DNA from 4 places in the Marinobacter salsuginis genome. Region 2 is predicted to be linked to each of the others. Evidence: predicted binding sites of a transcription regulator. Region 2 holds the regulator's gene; each other region holds the start of a gene.

Region 1 (5,778 bases), on a different contig from region 2:
TCCGGGCGTCGAAGAAGCCTGGCAGGTGGAAATCGACGAGCGTGTCACCCGTATGTCAGAGAAGTATTTCCCGGAGCTGTGCGAAGCGAACAGTGATCCGCGCGCCAATTTCTTCTTCGGGGATGGCATCCAGTGGATGCGGGACATTGAGCCGAACAGTGTCGACCTGATCATCATCGACAGCACCGATCCGGTCGGTCCCGCCGAAGGCCTGTTTGCCCTGGATTTCTACCGGGATGCCATGCTGGCGCTGCGTGAAGGTGGCATCATTGTCCAGCAGAGCGAATCACCGCTCTTGCACACCGACAACATCATCAAAGGCATTCACGAGGACATGCGCAAGGCCGGATTCGAGCACGTGCAGACCTTGCCATTCCCGCAGCCGGTCTATCCGACCGGCTGGTGGAGTTGCACCATGGCCAGCAAGGAGAACCCGGTCAAATACTTCCGTGAGGAAGATGCCAACAATCGGCCATTCGTCACCCGCTATTACAATGCCGGCGTGCATCGGGGTGCGTTGGCAATGCCTCAGTTCATGGTGGACGCACTGGAAGATGAGGTTCGACCGGAAGAAGGCTGAGTAAGGTCTGCAAAGAAAAAAAGGGGCGCCAGATGGCGCCCCTTTTTTTCGTGCTTTGTGTCAGGGCTTACTGCTTGCCGCTGACAAACTCCGGATAGGCTTCCATACCGCACTCGGACAGATCCACACCTTCGTACTCGTCTTCTTCGCTGACCCGAATGCCCATGACGGCTTTCAGGATGCTCCAGACGATCAGGCTGGTAACGAATACCCAGACGAAGATGGTGAGCATGCCGACCAGCTGACCCATGAAGGTAGCGTCTGCGTCGGACAGGAGAACCGCGAAGATACCCCAGATACCAACCACGCCGTGCACAGAGATGGCACCGACCGGGTCGTCAATGCGCAGCTTGTCCATGGTCACGATGGAGAACACAACCAGGGTGCCACCGATGGCGCCAATGATGGTGGCGAGCAGGGGAGACGGGTCCGCCGGCTCGGCAGTGATGGCAACCAGACCAGCCAGGGCGCCGTTCAGGGCCATGGTCAGGTCAGCCTTGCCGAACATCAGGCGAGCTACGATCAGGGCAGCAATCAGGCCACCGGCTGCAGCCGCGTTGGTGTTCAGGAACACGTTGGCAACTTCGTTGGCAACACCGATACCACCCAGCTTCAGGGTAGAGCCACCGTTGAACCCGAACCAGCCCATCCACAGGATGAAGGTACCAAGCGTTGCCAGGGGCAGGTTGGCACCCGGGAAGGCGCGGATCTCGCCTTTGGCGCCGTACTTGCCTTTACGGGCGCCGAGGAGGATAACGCCAGCCAGGGCTGCAGCTGCGCCGGCCATGTGAACGATACCGGAACCGGCGTAGTCGCTGTAGCTCAGCTCGTACATGCCGAATACCGCGTCGCCGTTCCAGGTCCAGGAACCCTGCATCGGGTAGATGAAACCACACATAACAACCGCGAAAGCAAGGAAAGCCCAGAGCTTCATGCGCTCGGCCACGGCACCGGAAACGATGGACATGGCGGTCGCAACGAAGACAACCTGGAAGAAGAAGTCGGAAGCGCCACTGTACTCACCCATGTCGCTGAAACCAGCTTCGGTAGAGGCTGCAATGACACCGGCAATGGCTGCGTCGTCCATCTCGGCCACAGTTGTGACGCCGCTCAGGAAGATGCCACCGTCGTACATGATGTCGTAGCCGACAATCAGGTACATGGTACAGGCGACCGCAAACAGGGCCACGTTTTTGGTCAGGATTTCGGTGGTGTTCTTGGCACGCACCAGGCCAGCTTCCAGCATGGCAAAGCCGGCGGCCATCCACATGACCAGGGCACCGCAAATCAGGAAGTAAAAGGTATCCAGCGCATACTGGAGTTCAAAAATGTGATTTAGATTGCTTTCCATATGAAGCCCTCCGCACGAGGCTTTTCAGGTTATAAAAATTTTTTGCGTTGGCTGTTCGAATTATCAGAGCTGGTTCAGACCGCTTCTTCGCCGGTTTCGCCAGTCCGGATCCGGATGGCTTGAGCCAGTTCAGTCACAAAGATCTTGCCGTCGCCGATCTTGCCGGTGTTGGCTGCCTTGGTGATGGACTCGATGACCTGGTCCAGCAGGTTGTCGCCAATGGCAACTTCCACCTTCACTTTGGGCAGGAAGTCCACTACATATTCCGCGCCACGATAGAGTTCTGTATGGCCTTTTTGCCGACCGAAGCCTTTGACTTCAGTGACGGTTACGCCTTGTACGCCAATCTCGGATAGTGCCTCACGGACATCATCCAACTTGAAAGGCTTGATGATCGCTGTCACAAGTTTCATTGCTTTCTCCTTGGTAAAGCCGTCCCAACAGTGAGGGCCCGTCGGCCGATTGTTGAGTTCGGGATGCTGCCACCTCGCACACCAATTGTGCGGATTGCGTACGAGAGCTTTAGCATCGGGTATGCCAACGCAAAAAATTACAATAAAAACAATTATATATGATATCCGCGTACCAGAATGGCGCAAAGTTGTGCACCAAAATAGAGCGGGTAGCTGACCAGTGAGCCAAATTGGAGCGGGCTCTCTGGCCGGGCAGCCCCCATTATAGGGTCCGCAACCTACAGTATGGCAGGGGCTGCGATGTGATACACTCCCGCAGACCGGCAACAGGCCCTGTCTTTTAGTCGAAGCCGGACATTTCAGTGATTCGTGAGGTGATGTGTGAAAGGTCCACAGGATATTTTTGCTCAGCTGCAGGGCCAGTTTGGCCAGTTCGTACCCGACATGGCCCGCGCTGCACGGGAAGATTTTGAAACCCAGGCCCGGGCGACTGTGATGGCTGTACTGTCCCGCCTTGAGCTGGTGACACGAGAGGAATTCGATGCCCAGCAGGCCGTCTTGCTGAAGACCCGTGAAAAGGTGGACGCGCTCGAGAAGCGGGTGGCCGAACTGGAAAATTCCCTGCCAAAACAGTAAACCACGGACACGCCCGGCAGGACGCCGGGCCAGCAGTTCCGCTCATTACCATGGAAGGTTGTCATGCTTGCTATCGTTCATTCCCGCGCCTCAATTGGCGTGTCAGCGCCGGCCGTTACCGTCGAGGTCCATCTTTCCGGCGGTCTGCCGGCGCTATCGATCGTGGGCCTGCCGGAAACCGGTGTCCGAGAAAGCAAGGAGCGCGTTCGGAGCGCTCTCCTGAACGCCGGCTTCGAGTTTCCTGCCCGCAGAATCACCATTAATCTTGCGCCTGCCGATCTTCCCAAGGAGGGAGGTCGGTTCGATTTGCCCATCGCTCTGGGCATTCTGGCAGCCTCGGGACAGATCCCGGTGGAGAGTCTTTCCGATTGCGAATTTCTGGGCGAATTGTCCCTTGATGGTGCATTGAGGCCGCTCAAGGGTGTATTGCCGGCTGTGCTGGCGGCCCGGCAAGATCAGCGGAGTTTGCTCGTTCCGCATGGCAATGCCGAGGAGGCGGCCCTGGCCAGCCAGGGTGACGTTCTGGCGGCCGGCCACCTGCTGGCGGTGTGCGAGCATTTGAGTGGCCGCGCCCGCCTGGTGCCAGTGCCGCGATCCTCGCTGGAACAGGCGCCGGCCACTCAGGGTGAGGTGCCGGATCTGTCGGATGTGCGTGGCCAGCGGGTACCCCGAAGGGCTCTGGAGGTCGCTGCGGCTGGCAACCACAACCTGTTGTTCTTCGGTCCACCGGGAACCGGCAAGAGTATGCTCGCCAGTCGGTTGCCCGGCATTCTTCCGGGGCTGGAGGATGCAGCGGCCATGGAAGTGGCCAGCGTCCATTCGGTGGCCGGGCTTCCGATTCGTTCCGGGGGCTGGCGGGAGCCGCCGTTCCGATCGCCTCACCACACCGCATCGGCCGTCGCTCTGGTGGGCGGTGGAAGCAGCCCGAGGCCCGGTGAAATCTCCCTCGCGCATCGGGGCGTACTGTTTCTCGACGAGTTGCCAGAATTCGAGCGTCGAGTGCTCGAGGTGTTGCGGGAACCGATGGAAACCGGCGAGATTTCGATCAGTCGCGCGGCGCGGCAGGTGAATTTTCCGGCCCGTTTTCAGGTGGTGGGTGCAATGAATCCTTGTCCCTGTGGCTATAGCGGTCATCCCACCATTGAGTGTCAGTGTACGCCACAACAGGTCGCGCGGTACCGGTCGAAAATCTCCGGGCCGCTCCTGGACAGGTTCGATCTCCACGTTGAAGTGCCTGTGCAGGGTGGGGACATACTGATGCGGCAGGGTGGCGATGGCGAAACCAGCGCCACCGTTCGGGAGCGTGTGTTGGCTGCGAGGGCCCGGCAAGCAGAGCGGGGTTGCCTGAATGCCGCACTGTCCGGGCGTGATCTGCAGTCCGCATGCCGACTTGATGGCACCGGTGAACGACTGCTCACCGGTGCGATGGAAAAGCTGGGCCTCTCTGCCCGGGCGTTGCACCGCATATTGCGGGTTGCCAGAACGCTTGCGGATCTGGAGGGCTGTGAAGAGCTAGGCCAGAGCCATCTGGTTGAAGCGCTGGGTTACCGGCAACTGGACCGACAACAGGGCCGCAACTCGGTGGTATCCGCCTGAGCGACGACACTCTGGTAAACTGTTGGCAAATACCGTTAAACAGACCCGCTGCCTGCGGTTAAGGATTGCAGATGACAGACCAGAAAGAACCGCAAGATCCCAAAGATTCCGCCGATTCCCCGGTCACGACCCGTCGCGGTGTGCGTAGCTTCGTTCTGCGGCAGGGCCGCATGACGGAAGGCCAGAAAAAGGCGTTTGAACGGAGTTGGCCGAAGTACGGCCTGACCCGCGAGAACGGAATGATCGACCCTCGTGAGGTTTTTGGCCGAGACAACATGCTTAACCTGGAAATCGGTTTTGGCATGGGACGGTCCCTGGCAGAGATGGCCGAAGCGGCTCCCGAGCAGGATTTTATCGGGGTTGAAGTTCATCAGCCCGGTGTCGGCGCATTGCTCAAGGAGATCGAGGATCGGGGCCTTGAAAATGTCCGGATATACAGTATCGATGCCAACGATGTCATTGATCTTTGCCTGCCGGACGCCTGTCTTGATCGCGTGATGGTGTTCTTCCCGGACCCCTGGCACAAGAAAAAGCATCACAAGCGTCGACTGATCCAGCACGAGTTCGTCCAGCGGGTCCGTCACAAGCTGAGGGTCGGTGGCATCCTGCACCTGGCGACTGATTGGGAAAACTACGCCGAGCACATGCTTGAGGTAATGAATGAGTCCGAGGGCTTTGCCAATACTCAGGAGTCCGGCGGCTATTCGCCTCGCCCCGACGACCGTCCCATTACCAAGTTTGAAAAGCGGGGTGAAACCCTGGGCCACGGTGTCTGGGACTTGCTGTTCTACCGGACGAACTGATTGCCGGCGAACAGGGATCAGTGATGCGCCAGTGGATGGCGCCGGGCCGCCCGGATAATGACCAGACCGGCAATGCCGAGCGTCAACGCTGTAAACTTGATCAACGCGCACAGGGTTGCGGACAGGCTCAGTTCGTCAGTGGGTGGATTGAAGTTGTTCAGCAACAGAATGTTTTCTGTGCCATCGCTGAGGCCGGCGGTAACGAACAGGGCTCGTATCCATCTTGCAACCATCCGCTCCCTGACTCCCGGACGATCTCGAGTGAAATGCCGGGTAAGATGGATCAGGGCCAGCATGTAGGCGGGGATAAATAAGAAGTCCAGCCACAGTGAAACTTTCGCCCATGCAACCCCTTCGCCTCCCCAGCTTCGAAAAATCGCGTGGGCCTGATCAGCGGTG
Region 2 (5,778 bases):
CCGTGCTTGAAGCCAAACGACTGGAACAGCAGTGCCAGCTCCTGATCCTTCCGGCCCACAACTCTCTGCTTCACCATATCCCGAAGTTCGTACATCGACATACCGGTGGTGTTCACATACAGGTCGGAAAGCTTGGACAGTGGTTCAAGCAGCTTCTTCTCGCTGGTAATGGCTTCCCTGAGGGAGGTCTTGTCGTCACTCAGCGGGTGTTTTCTGCGGGTGGCGTGGAAACGCTGGAGAAGTGACTGCTCGTCGGCATCAAGGAAGATAATTTCAACGGTAACCCCGGTCTCCTGGAGGCGCCGGTAAATTTCCTCGAAATTGGCGAGCTCGCCGGAAAGGTTGCGCGCATCAATGCTGACCGCCATCTTGCCGAGCCGGCCGGGCTTGGTCTGGCTCGCTGCTTCCCGGGTGAGAGGAAAGAGCAAGCCAATGGGAAGATTGTCGATGCAGTAGAACCCGAGGTCCTCCAGCACATGAAGCGCGGTACTTTTACCCGAACCGGACCTGCCACTGACGATAATCAGCTTCATGACCAAATCACCTCCACTGCAATGAAAATCAGCCGCCTGAGGCGGTCATGCGCTGGTACAGCGTGCCGGCGTCCTCACATTGCCGGAGGCGATCACAGAACGACCGCTCATTGAACTTCTCCGCCAGTTGGCTGAGCAGCTCCAGGTGTTCGCTGGTTGCCTCTTTCGGGACGATCAGGGCAAAAATCAGATCCACCGGCTGATTGTCGATGGCATCGAACTCAACGCTTTCTTCGAGCGTCATCAGCACGCCCACCACGTGATCAAGGCCCTCCAGGCGACAATGGGGAATGGCGATCCCCTGGCCAATGCCGGTACTGCCCAGGCGCTCACGGGAAATGAGGTTGTTGAAGAGTTGGGTCTCGCTGAGCGTATTGTCCTGGTGGTTTATTTGCTCGGCAATAAACTCCAGGGCCCGTTTCTTGCTGGACGCAGGTACCCTGCAGAGGGTGAGCTCCGGAACAAGGATAGTGTCTATGGTCAGGGATGTGTCGCTCATGGATCGACTGCGTTTCCGTTAAAAAAAAGGCTGCGACACGTTGTTCATGTCGCAGCTCGATTAGATGACTTGCATGAAAACAGCCAGTTAGCGAGAGCCGTTTCCGTGCATCCGGTCTACATTCTTTTCCTTGTGCTTGAGGATCTGGCGGTCCAGTTTATCGATCAGGGCATCGATGGCTGCGTACATGTCCTCGTTTTCTGCCTTTGCGTGAATCTCACCACCAACCACGTGCAACGTGGCTTCCGCAATCTGGCGCACCTTTTCCACTTCCAGGGTCACCTGGCAGTTACTGATGTGGTCGAAGTGACGCTCGAGCTTTTCGAACTTCTCTGAAACGTAATCTTTCAGTGCGGGAGTCAGTTCTACGTGATGGCCTGAAATATTGAGTTGCATAGGCGTCTCCTGTTGTCATCGTGCCGGCTCCCGGGAGCCGGTCTGGGTGCTGGCGCATTGTGCGCCGGCGAATACGGTGTTGCGTCCCGCACCAGGGTATTCAGACCAGCCGCTTGCGCTCGTTGGACGGCGGAATGTGCATGGCCTCCCGGTACTTGGCAACGGTGCGTCGCGCAACCTTGATTCCCTGTTCTCCTAGCATGGCTGCAATTTTACTGTCGCTCAACGGCTTTTTGGGCGTTTCCGCAGCAATCAGCTTCTTGATCATCGCCCGGATGGCCGTGGAGGAGCATTCACCGCCCTCGTCAGTGCTGACGTGGCTGGAGAAGAAATATTTCAATTCGAAAATGCCCCTGGGGGTATGCATGTATTTTTGGGTGGTTACCCGTGAAATCGTCGATTCATGCATTTCTACCGCCTGGGCGATGTCTGAAAGAATCAGCGGCTTCATGGCTTCTTCGCCGTGATCCAGGAATCCCTGCTGGTGTTCGACAATACGGGTCGCCACTTTCAACAGGGTCTCATTGCGGCTCTGCAGGCTCTTGATAAACCACTTGGCCTCCTGCAACTGATCACGCAGGTAGGTGTTGTCGGCACTGCTGTCCGCACGCCTTATAAGTGAAGCATAGCTGGCATTCACCCGAATGCGCGGGGCAATTTCCGGATTCAGCTCAACACGCCAGCGGCCATTGTGCTTGCGAACGATAACGTCCGGAATGACATAGTCGGGTTCGGCGCGATCAATCACGTCGCCCGGCCGCGGGTTAAGGCCGGTGATCAGAGCCAGAACCTCTCGCAACTGGTCTTCTTTCAGACGGCTGCGCCGCAGCAACTGGGCGTAGTCACGGTTGCCCAGCAGATTGATGTAGTGGGTAATCACCAGTCGCGCCTGGGCCAGCCAGGGCGTCTCGGGTGGTAGCTGGTTGAGCTGGATCAGCAGGCATTCCTGCAGATCCCGGGCAAACACCCCTGGCGGATCAAAGTGCTGGAGGCGGTGCAAGACGGCTTCCACTTCATCCAGTTCCAGAGGGTCTTCCTCGTTCTCATCCAGCAGTCCGGCGTGGATTTCTTCCAGAGGGCTGGTGAGATAGCCGCGCTCATCCACAGCGTCCATCAGGGCATGGGCAATGGCCTGGTCCCGTTCACTCAGCGGGGTCAGATTGAGCTGCCATTCCAAGTGATCCTGAAGTGTTTCGGTGGGCGAGTTGCGGGTCTCGAAATCGTGATCGTTCTCGTCGTCGTTGCGGGCGGCCGGCGCGGGCGCGGACTGGTAGATGTCGTCCCAAGCGGTGTCTACCGGCAGGTCGTCCGGAATGTTGTCCGGAATGTCGTTCTCGGAGGACCAGTCCGGGCCGTTCTCTGATTCGTCCCAGTCGCTCGAAGGTTCCGGCGCTGACTCGGCCGCGGATTCTTTCTCGCTAGTCTCGCGCTCGTCGTTCTCGGAGGTTGCGTCAGCCTGATCATCGTCCTCGGATGTCTCCAGCATGGGGTTGGATTCCAGTGCCTGCTGGATTTCCTGTTGGAGGTCGAGGGTGGAGAGCTGGAGAAGCCGGATCGCCTGTTGCAGCTGGGGCGTCATGGTCAGGCTCTGACCCAGCTTTAACTGTAAGGAGGCTTTCATAACCATGGTTCAGGATCCGTCACTCATCAGCGCTTTGTGTCATAAGTCGTGAAAAATTCTATATATGCCGGTTACTTGCCGTCGTTTTATTTTACCCTAGCAAGTTCTTTGCCGAGTTTACTTGCTACAGGTCATCAAAACAATGAGCCTTTCGGTGTCACAGCCTGAATTCATCGCCCAGGTAGACTTCCTTGACTTGCTGGTTGGCCAGGATCGCATCGGCATTGCCGGAGGCGATGATGTGGCCTCCGGAGACAATGTAGGCGTTCTCGCAGATGTCCAGGGTCTCTCGCACGTTATGATCGGTAATCAGTACGCCAATACCCTTGTCACGCAGATGCCGGATGATGTGCTTGATATCGCTTACGGATATCGGATCGACACCGGCGAAGGGCTCATCCAGAAGTATGAAGGCCGGTTCCATGGCCAGCGCCCGGGCAATTTCCACCCGTCGCCGTTCACCGCCCGATAGGGCCATCCCAACGCTGTCCCGGATATGGGTTATGTGGAATTCTTCCAACAACTCCTCGAGTTTTTTCTCTCGATCCGCTTTGCCCAGCCCCCGACGGGTTTCGAGGATCGCCATGATGTTGTCGCGTACCGACAATTTACGGAACACCGAGGCTTCCTGGGGCAGGTATCCGATGCCTTGCTGGGCGCGTCCGTGCATCGGCAGTGGCGTAATATCCCGGCTGTCGATGGTGATACGGCCACGATCGGCAGGGACCAGCCCGACGATCATGTAGAAGCAGGTGGTTTTCCCGGCGCCGTTGGGGCCAAGCAGCCCCACTATCTCCCCACTGCGAATTTCCAGGGAAACATCGATCACCACTTTTTTCTGCTTGTAACTCTTTGCCAGGTTACTGGCTCTCAGAACTGCCATCGGTTTCCTGTCTGTCAGTGCGTCTGTCGGCGCTGCGTGGCTGAATCACCATCTCTACCCGGCCGCTGCCTTCGCCCGTGTCTCCGCCGCCTTCAGCGGTCACTACCCGGCCGGCGGTATCATAATGAATGACGTCGCCACGGAACAGGTTGCCATTCTGCTCGATGACTGCTTCCCGTTCAAAGGTCAGCCGACTGTCGGTGGCTGACCAGGTAATGTTCAGGGCGCGTGCATCGGTTTCTCCTTCGCCCTCTCGCGCCGGCTGCCGGTATCTGGCCGGGGTGCCGGAGGCTTCGATCCGGCTCAGCCCGTCCTCGGAGCGATAGAGGACCACCCGGTCCGCGTTCAGCCGAGTGGTGCCCTGCTCAAGTTCTACATCCCCGGTGTAGGTGGCAATGCCCTGACCGTCATCGAGGCGTGCATTGTCTGCGGTAACCTTGATGGGGGTGTCGGAATCAAGGTCGAAAGCCGCCGCCGGGCCGATCATCGCGGCTGTCAGCAGGGCAACCAGCAAGCGCCGGTATCGGTTAGTTTCCGGTTTCATAGCGTCCTTCCACCTGGGAGTTCAGTTCCAGAATCCGCTCGTCTATCCACGCTTTCATGCCCGTGGCCCGGGTAATACCGGTAACGTCGCGTATTTCTACGGGTGCATCTGTATATACCATGCCCCGGTCGTTATCCAGGGTCAGGGTTGATGTTGTCAGGGTGGCGTCCCGTTCTCCAATCGTGCGCTGAATCCGGACATTGTCCGTCAGGTACACCAGGTTCTGGTTCTGTAGCAGGCTGCCATTCTCGGCTTCAACAATCCAGGGTAGGGCGCCGTCGCCGCCATAGAGTTCGGCACGGGGAGAGTCCATGGTAGCCAGGTTGCCTTCCTCGAACTGTTCGATGCGAGGGCTGGAGAACCGGATCTTCAGGTTCCCTGATTCGTCGAAGGAAGTGTACCGACCATTCACCACAAAGCCGTCCGGCTCGGCATCGCCCCTCAGCGCCGCTGCCTCATCATCGATGACCGGCGGCTCATCGCTTTGCCAGAGCAAAAAGACGGCTGCCACAACGGTGCCAGCCAGCGCCAGGGTTCGCAGCCAGGGCCGGTCCGGTAGCCAGTTCACGCCTCGGGCTCCAGATAGGGTGCCAGTGTAGAATCAAGCTTGCCGTGGGCGGTAAGCAGCAGATCGCAGGCTTCCCGCACCGCACCTTCTCCGCCTCGAGCGTGGGTGCAGTAGTCGGCATGTTGCTGCACCAGCCAGTAACCGTTGGGTACGGTGATGCCGAGCCCGGCGAACCTTAGTGCCGGCAGGTCAGGCAAATCGTCGCCCATATAGGCGATGGCTTCCGGTCCAATGTCCATGGTGCTGACAAGCTCCTGCAGGGCCACTTTCTTATCTTCGCGCCCCTGCATAAGGTGAGGTATGCCAAGATCCCGCATCCGTTTCTCAGTCAGCGGCGACTGCCGGCCGGTAATAACGGCGACGGTAATGCCGGCTGCCATAAGCTGTTTCAACCCCAGGCCGTCGAGGATGTTGAATGCCTTCAGTTCATCGCCGTTGGCGCTGAAGTAAAGCTTGCCATCGCTCATAATGCCGTCGACATCGAGGGCAATCAGTCGGATTCTGGCAGCCTTTGTAAGCAAGGAGTTCGGCCATTGGTGCGTCATATCACATAGCTCCCCATAGCCCTTAGATTACGCCGGCCCGCAGCAGGTCATGCATGTTGATGGCGCCAACCAGAGCACCTGCGTCGTCCGTCACCGGCAGGGCATTGATCTTCATTTCCTCCATGATATTGAGCGCTTCCGCCGCAAGATGATCGGCCTGAATGGTTTTGCCATTCCGGGTCATCACCT
Region 3 (5,778 bases), on a different contig from region 2:
GGAAAAGCTCAGCGTCTCGCCCTGGTTATGAATCACCCGCAGCACGTTGTTGCTGCCTGAACCGTCATCCACCATCGAAGCTGAAATAGCGGTCTCAGAAGAATTATTAATAGAGTCGACGAGATCCTGCAGCGATGTGATGTTGCTGGTATCCAGGGCAAGCGGAGAGCCATTGATGCTCAGACTGAATGCAAAATTACCCGGGCCCGCGTTGGAGATGTAAGTGTCATCAAGTTGATTGGCACCATCAAACGTCACGGTCGTGGTGGCAGACGCGCTGAGGCCAGGCGCATCGTTAATTGCGGCGGCCGCCTCTCGGGCTGTTGCTGTAGCCCCGATGGTTACGTTGAAGTCCGGCGTGCCATCGTTGTAGAGCACATCAAAACTCTCACCCTGCAGATCCGTTGCGGCGATTGGCCCGATGTCCCGAACCCGGGTTTCAAGCACGGGTTCCCGCGAGTCCAGGTTCAGATCTGAAACGAGGTTGGTGGTCCGGCGTGGCGCCAGGTTGTCAGTTTCAATCTGCAGATCGCCTCGAATACCGGAAAGGTTACCGTCTTCATCGGCGGTGTATCCCTGCACCCGCATATTCTGGTTGTTCGTTACAAAGCCGTCCTTATCAATGCCGAACTGCCCTGCACGGGAATAACGAATTTCACCGCCGTTATTCAGGATAAAGAAACCATCGCCGGCAATCGCCATATCCAGACCGTTGTCCGTGAAGCTGATATTGCCCTGGCCGAAAGACTGCTTAACGTCCTGGACCCGAACACCGTCACCGATCGGGTTGGTGCCCGCGCTCAGAAAGCCACTGGCGTAAAGATCGCCGAACTGGGCCTTACTGCCCTTGAAGCCAACGGTGCTGGCGTTCGCAATGTTGTTGCCGGTGACGTCCAGATCCACCGATGCCGCACGAAGGCCGCTCAAACCTGTATTAAATGCCATGGTTCACCCCTTGGTGTCTCACCGGTCTCAGTTAATTTGTTTCACATCAGACAGGGCAATAGAGCCCATGCCCGCAAGATTCAGTGTTATCGAGCCGCCCTGGCCCAGGGATACGCTATCCACATTGGCACTCACCATGGTGCCCAGCTGCTGCGGCCCATCGGGATAGGAAGCTTCTGCCACAATTCGGTAGGGGCCCGGCGGCAAGGGATTGCCGTTGCCGTCCTGACCATCCCAGCGGAAGGACACAACACCTGCCTGGCTACTGCCCATATCGATCTGACGTACCCGCTCACCGTTCTGTCCCTCGATGGACAGGCGCAGGCCGCCCGTGGAAGCGGGCACTTCAATGGTCCCGGTAATTTCACCTTCGGCACCCAGGATCCCGATCTGGGAGGGGGCCAGCACGGTTTTGCCCACCATGGCCGACGCCTGGAGCGCCTGAGTGGATCGGAACTGCCCTACCACATCCTCAACCGTACCGGAGAGATTCTGCATCTCCTCCAGCGAACTGAACTGCGCCAGCTGGGAGATGAATTCACCGTTGTCCTGGGGCTCCAACGGGTTCTGGTTTTTCAGCTGCGCCAGCATCAGTTCCATAAACTCATTCCGGCCCAGCTCGCTGGTGCCCTGGCCGCCATTCTGCTGCTTCAGCTGGTACTGGCTCAGAACATCCGACGCGTCTGTTGCATTCACTGCAGTCATGTTGTGCTCCTCACCCTGTTACTGCTGACCAAGAGTCAGAATGCGCTGCATCATGGACTTGGCAGTGTTCATGACATCCACATTCATCTGGAAACTTCTGGACGACGACATCATGTCCGCCATCTCTTCGACCACATTCACGTTGGGGTAATAGACATATCCGTCTTCATTGGCCGCCGGGTGATGGGGCTCGTAACGCATCTGCAGTTCAGCATCGCTCTCAACAATACCCTCAACTCTTACACCCGCGCCTGGCCCCTCATCGGCAGCCATCGGAAAACCGCCCTGCCCGGGGTTCATCATGGACTGCTGAATGGCCGCGAAAACCGGCTTTCGGGCCCGATAGGTTTCGCCCGTGCTGGAACTTGCGGTCTCCGCATTGGCGATGTTCGACGCGGTTGTGTTCAGCCGCAGTGATTGCGCGGTCATGCCGGAACCGGCGATGTCAAAAATGCTGCCCAGTGACATGAGAATTCTCCTTCGCTAATCCTGTGACTTCGGCTTATTCGCCCTTGAGGGCCTTGGTCAAACCGCTGAACTTGCTGTTCAAAAACTGGAAACTGGCCTGGAAATCCATGGCGTTGCGCATGAAACGGGTCTGCTCCTGCTGGGCGTCTACCGTATTGCCGTCAACCGACGGCTGATGGGGAACCCGATACATCAAATCGCTCTCCGAGGCCGATGGCGAGGTATCCATATGCGCGTCATGGGTTTTGGCCATCTGGAATCCGCTGACCTGCTCCTGAGCCTTCTGCATCATTGCCTGGAAATCCAGATCCCGCGCCTTGAAACCCGGGGTGTCGGCGTTCGCCAGGTTGTTTGCCAAAACTTCGGCGCGTTTTACACGCGCTTCAACCGCGTGTTGATGAATGCCCAGAGCCGAATCAAACGTAATTGCCATGTTGCCTCCCGAAAACTGCACTGGTATGCCGAGCTGCTTTTGCCGGCTGTGCTCTTTGACGGGACTGAAGCAAGCTGGATGCCAGAATTCAGATGAGGCGTAAATTTGTCAGGAAAGTCAGCATTGGCGGGCCCTGGCCAGTGGCAAAACAATTGTCAGGGAAAAGTGCACAAGGAGCGGACAGGAAAAAGCGGCAAGCTGCTTCCCCCGGCGAGGACCGGGGGAATACGGGCAGGGTATCAGGGCCAGTGACGCACAAATTCATCAACCGCCGGCCTGGGAACCGCCGGCTTGGAGGCGGAGACTGTTCCGGTGTAGAGGAACCCGACGATCTGCTCATGCTCTTCCAGCCCCAGTCCGGCGTGAACCGAGGAATGGTAGGCAACACCGCCCGTTCTCCACATCACTCCGTAACCGGCATCCTGCAAGGCAAGCTCGATAAAACTCATGCCGGCTGCGGCGGACATCAACTGCTCGACTTCAGGTACTTTGGGATGCGTTCTGGGCGATGCGATACCCACGATCACCATTGGCGCCCTGAGAGGTGCACGCCTGAGCTTCTCGATCTCTTTCTCGTCGCTGTTATTGGCGCAGGTGGCGGCAAACAGTTCGCCCAGCGCCTCAAGACCTTCGCCCTCTATAACCAGGTAACGCCAGGGTCTCAGCAGCGCGTGGTCAGGAGCGCGAGCGGCGCAGGCGAACGCACGGTCAAGGGTTGCCGGGTCCGGTGCAGGCGACTCCAGCCTGGGCTCTGACGAACGGCTAAGAAGGAAATCGGTAACTGCTGTCATATCTGCTCGCTGTCTGGTCGCTATTCTGATGGATTTCAAAAATTCGGTACGACCATAATTCCCGGCTGTGAATTGTGGCTTGTACGTAATGCTGTTAACCTTTGGTCGTAGTCAGGTCTGCCAACAATTATAAATGACGCGGTCGTACAATGATGAGTGGCAACACAATGAGCAACCAGCAAACCTTCAACAGCTTTTCCGAATTCTATCCTTACTACCTTGAAGAACACAGCGACGTGACCTGTCGCCGTCTGCACTTCGTCGGCAGCCTGCTGGTTCTGATCGTGGCCCTGTGGGCCCTGACATCAGGCAAGCTCTTGTGGCTTCTGGCTCTGCCCGTTATTGGCTATGGCTTTGCCTGGGTAGGCCATTTCAAGTTTGAGAAAAACCGACCCGCTACTTTCAAGTACCCACTGTACAGCCTGATGGGCGACTGGGTCATGTTCCGTGACATGCTAATTGGCAGGATCCGTTTCTGAAATGATGAGCGCTCCGGCAGACTTGCGCAATGCCAGCAGCTCCGCAGGCAGATCCCTGGCGTCTGAGGCATCGGGCAACCCGATTGCCATTCCGCCAATGCCCGATTACAACGGTCGGATCCTCGCCTATACCTCAACCGCCGCCATTATCGTAACCGGTGTTCTGCAAGGTGTGTTTGCCCATTGGCTGCTTTGGCTGGTGGCCGGCGCGCTGACCTGGCCCCACATAGCCCACGCCCTGACCCGTCGGACGTTCCTCAGGAATTCCCCACGCATTCGACAGAAGATGCTGATTTTCGATTGCGTTGTTGGCGGCGCGTTTATCGGCTGCATCGGGCTGATCGTCATTCCCTCCCTGGCGGTCGCGCTGATGTTGATGTTCAGCTGCCTGATTGTCGGCGGCATCCGCCAGTGGCTTATGGGCGCCGTCTTCATGGCCGCAGCCATTGCTGGTTCTGTCGCTATCCTTGGGCCAGCGGATGGTCCGCACTCGCCTCTGCTCACCAGCATTGTGTCTATTCTCTCAACCGGGCTTTATATCTGTGTCACAGCCTACTACTCGCACCAGCAGGCACGCGCGCTCATGCTGGCAAAGACGCAGATCCAGAATCAGCGCGAGCAGTCCATCGCGCTCTCACACAAGCTTTCCAAATACCTTTCGCCTCAGGTTTGGCAGTCCATCTTTACGGGCGAGCGGGATGTGCGACTGGAAACCCAGCGGAAAAAGCTGGCGGTGTTCTTCTCTGACATCAAGGGCTTCACCGAGCTGTCCGAGGAAATGGAGCCTGAAGCCCTGACGGAGCTACTGAATCACTACTTTAACGAAATGTCGGAAGTGGCCCTGAAGTACGGCGGCACCATCGACAAGTTCGTTGGCGACTCCATCATGGTGTTCTTTGGCGACCCAACCAGCCGGGGTCAGCGGGAGGACGCTTTTGCCTGCGTCTCCATGGCTATCGAGATGCGTAAGCACATGAAAATCATGCGTCAGAAGTGGCGCAGCCAGGGCATCAAGACCCCGCTGGAAATTCGAATGGGGATCAGCACCGGCTACACAACCGTAGGTAACTTCGGTGCAGAAAACCGGATGGACTACACCATCATCGGCAAGGAGGTGAATCTTGCCAGCCGGCTTGAATCGCTGGCAGAACCGGGTGAAATACTGGTTTCCTACGAGACCTTCTCGCTGATCAAGGACAAGATCATGTGCCGGGACAAGGGCGAAATTACTGTGAAAGGTTTCGGCAGACCGGTGCCAATCTATGAGGTGGTGGATTTCCGGCGCGATATGGGCCCCAACCGCAGCTTCCTTGAGCACGAGCACAGTGGCTTTGCCATGTATCTGGATTCAGACAAGATTACCGAGAAGGAACGCCAGGCCATCCTGACTGCCCTGGAAGACGCCGCCGATCGTCTGCGACGGGAAGAGGATGTTTCCTGAGGCGCGTCCCTGCGCTCAACTCAATTCTTCTTACTGACGTATCAGCCGAGGCCCGGCGCCCTTGCCGGTTTCTGTGCTCCGCCAGGGGTTGATATCCAACCCGCCCCGCCGCGTATATCGGGCAACGACAGTCAACGACTCCGGGTTGCATCGGCTCATCAGATCGGTAAACACCGTTTCCACACAATGCTCGTGGAAATCCTGTTTCTGCCGGAAGCTCACGACGTATCGCAGCAAGCCAACCCGGTCGATTTTCGGGCCAGTGTAGCTTACCAGCAGAGTGGCCCAGTCCGGCTGCCCCGTCACCGGGCAGTTGCTCTTGAGCAGATGGGAACACAGCTGCTCGGTCACCACCTCATTGCCGGCATTGAGAGAATCGGGTGAATACTCATAAACCACGTCGCTGACCGGTTCGTCATCAATCAACTCGAACCCCTCAGGGCGGCCAATCGCTTCTCCGGATTCGTCCACACTCAACAGGTTAACCTGTACGGCACCGCCGCAAGCGCTGGACAG
Region 4 (5,778 bases), 150 kb from region 2:
TCATCAAGCCACTCCATGCGAGAGGTCCGGACGCCGGTGCACAGCATTTTCAGGGACTGCTTCCAACCATCTTCCAGTCGCCCTGCCTTATGGCGACGGGAAATTGACCCTGCCAGCTCGCTGCCCAGGCCGAATTCCTGCAGGCGCTCGGCCAGCCTTTGCTGAACAGCCGTGTTTGTCGAAACCACAGAGTCCGGCTGCGGGCGACCACCCTGCATCATATCCCTGAGGGAGCTGATCTCGGCACGCATCTGTGCGAGTTCATCAGAATAGACATCCTTCGGCGCCTGGGGCTCAGCCACACTATCACCGAAATCGCCGCCGACCGTTTCCTGAACAGCAGCAAACGACGGACCTGAGTAGCCGGCTCCCTGGGAGGCACGCTTTTCCCTGACTTCACGGATGCGGTCACGGGATCGGCTCAATTCATCCTCGAGACGACGATGCTGGTCAGCCTGCATTTCTGCCAGGCGGGATCCGTTGGTGGCTTCTTCGGCCTGGTTGCCCAGGCGCTGGCGCGCCATGTTTTCGTCATAGTCCAGCGCCGTCACGATTTCGACACCACCGTCGACCCGACGGTTGGAAAGAATAACGGCATCCGGCCCCATCTGTTCACTGACCTGTTTCAGCGCCTCTGCCATGGTCTGAGCAAAAAACCGTTTTACTTTCATGATGCCTCTTCCTCCACCGGCAACACCGTGCCGGCCCTGTCCGCTCTGTCATCCGCGCCGTTACTGGCCAACGGACGCCACGATCGTAATCTGTTTGTTATCCGGAATTTCCTGGTACGAGAGCACGTGCAGTCGCTCTACCCCATAGCTGGCAAACTTCGCCAGGACCGGCCGCAGTGGCCCGGACACCAGCAGAATGGCCGGTTTGCCAAGCATCTCCTGGCGCTGGACGCTCTCCTGAAGCGATCGCTGGAGCTTCTCCACCATATTCGGCTCCAGAACCAGGCCAATGTCTTCCTGACCGCCGGATTGTTGACTCTGCTGAACAGACTTCAGCAATAACTGTTCCAAGTCCGGATCCAGGGTGATCACCGGTATCTCCGATTCGTTGCCGCAGATGCTCTGGACAATCATCCGGCGCAGGGACTGCCGGGCTACGGTGGTCAGCAGCTTGGGATCCTGACTCTTCGGATGAACATTCACGATGGCCTCGGCAATGGACCGCATATCCCGGATCGGCACTTCCTCCTTCAGCAGGTTCTGCAAGACCTTCAGGAGCAGACTGATGGAAACGGTGGTGGGCACCAGCTCTTCGGCCAGCTTCGGAGAAATCTTCTCAAGCTGATCCAGCCACTTCTGGACCTCTTCGTGGCCCAGCAGTTCGTGGGCGTGTTTCTGCAACACCTGGTTCAGATGGGTGGCAACCACGGTACTGGCATCGACTACGGTATAGCCAAGGGTCTGTGCCTGGTCTTTCTTATCGGGCTCGATCCAGCAGGCATCCAGACCGAACGCCGGATCCTTTCCTTCAATCCCTTCGACCTTTCCAAATACCTGGCCGGGGTCGATGGCCAGCTCCCGGTCCGGGTGAATCTCTGCCTCGGCGATGGTTACGCCCATCAGGGTGATGCGATAGACGTTGGGCATCAGGTCCAGATTGTCGCGAATATGAACCGAAGGCATCAGGAAACCCAGATCCTGGGACAGTTTTTTGCGAACGCCCTTGATGCGACTGAGCAACTGACCGCCCTGGGATTTATCGACCAGCGGAATCAGCCGGTACCCCACTTCCAGACCGACGATATCGACGGTGGACACATCGTCCCAGCCCAGCTCTTTGGTCTCTCCGGGTGCCGGCAGCTGACGACCCTGATCGCCACCCGCGTCTCCGCCCGGCGGCAGATCACGACCCGCCGGTCGCGGTGCCGCGCCGCCAGCGCCCCTGGCCGGGAAGGCGCCCTCCTCCTCGACAGTCTGCCTCTGGTGTTTCCAGATATACCAGGCAGCGCCGCCAGCCAGCGCACCCAGACCCAGGAAGGCCACGTGAGGCATGCCGGGAATCAGGCCGAGGATAATCAGGATTCCAGCGGCAATGGACAGTGCCTTCGGCGCACTGAACATCTGCTGCAGGATCTGGCCGCCCATGTCCTGGCTGGAAGTGACCCGCGTTACCATGATCGCCGCAGACGTGGACAGCAGCAGCGAGGGAATCTGTGCCACCAGGCCGTCACCAATGGTCAATAGCGCATAGCGCTCCATGGCCAGCCCGAAATCCAGGCCATGCTGGAGCATACCGATGGCGATCCCGCCGACGATGTTAATGGCAAGAATGAGCAAGCCGGCAATGGCATCGCCTTTAACGAACTTGGACGCACCGTCCATGGAACCATAGAAATCCGCCTCCTGGGCAATCTCGGCCCGGCGATGCTTGGCTTCGTCCTGATTGATCAGGCCGGCGTTGAGATCCGCATCAATGGCCATCTGTTTGCCGGGCATGGCATCCAGGGTGAAACGGGCACTTACTTCGGAGACCCGGCCGGCGCCCTTTGTGACCACCAGGAAGTTGATGATCATAAGAATCGCGAAGACCACCAGACCCACGGCGTAGTTGCCTCCGATGAGTACCGCACCGAAGGACTCGATCACCTTACCGGCCGCGTCGCCGCCCTCGTGGCCGTTCAACAGAACGATCCGGGTAGACGCCACGTTCAGGGCCAGACGCAGCAGCGTGGCCACCAGCAGTACCGTGGGGAAAGAGGCAAACTCCATGGGCCGCAGGGCGTAGACACAGACCAGCAGAATGACAATCGACAGGGTGATGTTGAACGTGAAGAACACGTCCAGCAAAAACGCCGGCATGGGCAGAATCATCATACCGAGCAAGCCCATCAGCATGATGGGAATGCCCAGATTTCCCCGCGTCAGGGTTTTGACGTTATTGAGGACTAAAGCTCTGTCCATGCCGGATACTTCTCCGATTGGCCGTGCCTGCAGGCGTTTCAAAGGTCGAAAATCTGACGCGGCGGCGTCGTTTGGAAGAGTTATCGCAAGATCCGTACCAGCCCTTAGTGGATTTCCGCGAACCGGCCATTTGCGGCCTGACTCGCCTTGCCAGATGCGGTATCCTTGCGCCATTTAATTGCGACGCTAAAACCCCAACCAGACACACAGGTGACCCCATGCCAATCCACGAGGTAAAACACCCTCTGATCCGCCACAAGCTCGGCATCATGCGCCGTGCGGATATCAGCACCAAGAATTTCCGGGAGCTGGCACAGGAAGTTGGTGCACTTCTGACCTACGAGGCCACCAAGGACTTCAACCTGCAGGAAAAAACCATCGAAGGCTGGGCCGGCCCAGTGAATGTGGAACAGATTCACGGCAAGAAAGTCACCATCGTTCCGATCCTCCGGGCCGGGCTTGGCATGCTCGACGGTGTTCTGAGCCTCATTCCTGTTGCCCGGGTCAGTGTTGTCGGCCAGATCCGCAACGAGGAAACACTCGAGGCCAGCACCTACCTGGAAAAACTGGTGGGTGAGCTGGATCAGCGAATGGCCATGATCGTCGATCCCATGCTCGCTACCGGCGGCTCCATGATTTCCACCATCGACCTGCTCAAGAAAGCCGGCAGCACCGAGATCAGGGCCCTGGTTCTGGTAGCCGCGCCCGAGGGCGTCAAGAAAGTCCTCGAGGCCCATCCGGACGTGTCGATCTACACAGCCTCCGTTGATGAACGCCTGAACGAGAAAGGTTATATCCTTCCGGGTCTCGGCGATGCCGGCGACAAGATCTTCGGCACCAAGCAGAAGGACGTTTAAGCATGCAGGATCATACCAACGACCCGGTCTGGAAACAGGCCATTGCCGGCTCACAAATGCTGCTGGTGGCCTTCGGTGCCCTGGTGCTGATGCCATTGATCACCGGCCTGGATCCCAACGTGGCCCTCTTCACCGCCGGCCTGGGCACCCTGATCTTTCACGTGGTGACCGGCGGGCAGATCCCGATCTTCCTGGCGTCCTCCTTCGCCTTTATTGCCCCCGTAATCGCTTCCAAGGGCCGGTTTGGCATGGAAGAAACCCTGGGCGGCCTGATGGCCGCAGGTATTCTCTACATCTTCCTGAGTGGCCTGGTTCGGATGCGGGGCACCGGCTTTGTCCGCCGCCTGCTGCCGCCAGTGGTCATCGGCCCCGTGATCATGACCATCGGTCTCGGCCTGGCACCGGTTGCAGTTCACATGGCCTCCGGCCGTACGGGTGACGGCGCCAACCAGCTGATCCCCTACGACACCGCCATCTGGATCGCGATGATCTCTCTGGCCGTAACCATCATCATGTCGGTCTGGGCCAAGGGCATCTTCCGCCTGATTCCCATCATGTTTGGCGTGATCACCGGCTACATCCTCTCCGCGTTTGCAGGCATCGTGGATACCACGCCCATCAAAGAAGCCGCCTGGTTTGCCGTTCCCAACTTCGTTGCGCCCGAGTTCAGCTGGGGCGCCGTGCTGTTCATGATTCCGGTAGCCATCGCCCCGGCCATCGAACACATTGGCGACGTGCTGGCCATCGGCAACGTGACCCGCAAGAACTATCTGGAAAAGCCGGGCCTCCACCGCACCCTCCTGGGTGACGGCCTGGCCACCAGTGCTGCTTCCATGCTCGGTGGACCACCCAACACCACCTACTCTGAAGTCACCGGCGCGGTCATGCTGACCAAGAACTTCAACCCGAAAGTCATGTGGTGGGCGGCCGGCGTAGCCATCGTTCTGGCCTTTGTTGGCAAGTTCGGCGCGGCACTGCAGACCATCCCGGTCCCCGTTATGGGCGGCATTCTGTGCCTGCTGTTCGGCTCCATTGCCGTGGTTGGCCTTAACACGCTGATCCGTCACCAGGTGGACCTGTCACAGTCTCGCAATCTGGTGATCGTCGGGGTCACCCTGGTATTCGGTATCGGCGGGATGGTGCTGGGTCATCTGGAAGGCATCGCGCTGTGCGCGGTGGCCGCCATTATCCTGAACCTGATCCTCCCCGGCAGCCGCGAGGCATGGGGCAAAGCCGTCTATGAGCAGAAAGCCGACTGACAGCTCCGGCATCAGCTTCACTGCCCTCTACACCGGTGCCGTCTGGCACCGGTACGGGCTTTCCGACGACATTCTGGCCACGGAAAAAGGTCGCTGGCTATACCGCCTGATGACACCCTTCGAGGCCGCCAGCAAGGCGGCCATCGGTGGCAACATCCGCACCTTCCTCCTGCAACGCCATCTGATCATCGAGCATCTGATCGACCAGGCCATCAAAGAAAAGGGCATCACTCAGGTCCTGGAAATCGCCTGCGGCATGTCTCCCCGGGGCATCCGGTTACGCCAGAAACATCCCCTGCTCCATATGGTCGAAGCCGACCTGCCCGACATGGCCGCCCGCAAGGCGCTCCGCCTGATGGCCACTGGCCGCCTCGGCGACCATCACCAGGTCACGCCCATCGATATCCTCGCGGATCACGGCGAGTACCAACTGGAAAAAGTAATCGACCGGGTATTCGAGAACAACGAGCCGGTAATCATCGTTACCGAAGGCCTGACCAGCTATTTTTCCCTGGAAACCATCACCGTGTTCTGGCGCAGACTCTCCTCCGCCATGGGCAAGCGCCCGGGTTCGGTTTACCTGTCCGAAAGCTACTACCAGCCAAGCCAGCCTGTACTGAACACCACCCTGAAAGCATTAGGAGGCGTCCTCGGGGCCATCACCCGCAGCGAGGTATCCTTCCACTTCCGGACTGACGCTCAGGCAAGGGAGCATTTCCTGTCCTGTGGGTTCGCCTCTGCCACCGTGCA

The links. Region 2 encodes sigma-54, which starts transcription at its own class of promoters, with help from an activator protein. Its sites were predicted from a motif close to ANTGGCATNNANNTTGCTNT; they were not measured.
Region 1: glnK (P-II family nitrogen regulator) is a predicted target of sigma-54. The motif match lies at 2,454-2,473, and genes of this name have one in related genera.
Region 3: flgB (flagellar basal body rod protein FlgB) is a predicted target of sigma-54. The motif match lies at 2,618-2,637, and genes of this name have one in related genera.
Region 4: flhA (flagellar biosynthesis protein FlhA) is a predicted target of sigma-54. The motif match lies at 2,995-3,014, and genes of this name have one in related genera.

The regions. Positions count from the first base shown of each region.
Region 1 is NZ_BGZH01000005.1:85,231-91,008, forward strand. It holds gene speE (polyamine aminopropyltransferase) at 1-580, shown strand, start outside; gene GJU83_RS17915 (ammonium transporter AmtB) at 648-1,931, opposite strand; gene glnK (P-II family nitrogen regulator) at 2,006-2,344, opposite strand; gene GJU83_RS17925 (accessory factor UbiK family protein) at 2,726-2,980, shown strand; gene GJU83_RS17930 (YifB family Mg chelatase-like AAA ATPase) at 3,044-4,576, shown strand; gene trmB (tRNA (guanosine(46)-N7)-methyltransferase TrmB) at 4,648-5,379, shown strand; gene GJU83_RS17940 (hypothetical protein) at 5,397-5,778, opposite strand, start outside.
Region 2 is NZ_BGZH01000001.1:731,454-737,231, reverse strand. It holds gene rapZ (RNase adapter RapZ) at 1-533, opposite strand, end outside; gene ptsN (PTS IIA-like nitrogen regulatory protein PtsN) at 562-1,032, opposite strand; gene hpf (ribosome hibernation promoting factor) at 1,120-1,428, opposite strand; gene GJU83_RS03355 (RNA polymerase factor sigma-54) at 1,529-3,049, opposite strand; gene lptB (LPS export ABC transporter ATP-binding protein) at 3,207-3,932, opposite strand; gene lptA (lipopolysaccharide transport periplasmic protein LptA) at 3,910-4,476, opposite strand; gene lptC (LPS export ABC transporter periplasmic protein LptC) at 4,460-5,044, opposite strand; gene GJU83_RS03335 (KdsC family phosphatase) at 5,041-5,589, opposite strand; gene GJU83_RS03330 (KpsF/GutQ family sugar-phosphate isomerase) at 5,612-5,778, opposite strand, start outside.
Region 3 is NZ_BGZH01000003.1:301,923-307,700, forward strand. It holds gene GJU83_RS15475 (flagellar hook protein FlgE) at 1-945, opposite strand, end outside; gene GJU83_RS15480 (flagellar hook assembly protein FlgD) at 973-1,650, opposite strand; gene flgC (flagellar basal body rod protein FlgC) at 1,669-2,118, opposite strand; gene flgB (flagellar basal body rod protein FlgB) at 2,153-2,551, opposite strand; gene GJU83_RS15495 (nitroreductase family protein) at 2,791-3,342, opposite strand; gene GJU83_RS15500 (Mpo1-like protein) at 3,510-3,821, shown strand; gene GJU83_RS15505 (adenylate/guanylate cyclase domain-containing protein) at 3,823-5,262, shown strand; gene queF (NADPH-dependent 7-cyano-7-deazaguanine reductase QueF) at 5,293-5,778, opposite strand, start outside.
Region 4 is NZ_BGZH01000001.1:579,495-585,272, forward strand. It holds gene flhF (flagellar biosynthesis GTPase FlhF) at 1-671, opposite strand, end outside; gene flhA (flagellar biosynthesis protein FlhA) at 732-2,912, opposite strand; gene upp (uracil phosphoribosyltransferase) at 3,131-3,769, shown strand; gene GJU83_RS02655 (uracil-xanthine permease family protein) at 3,772-5,028, shown strand; gene GJU83_RS02660 (class I SAM-dependent methyltransferase) at 5,009-5,778, shown strand, end outside.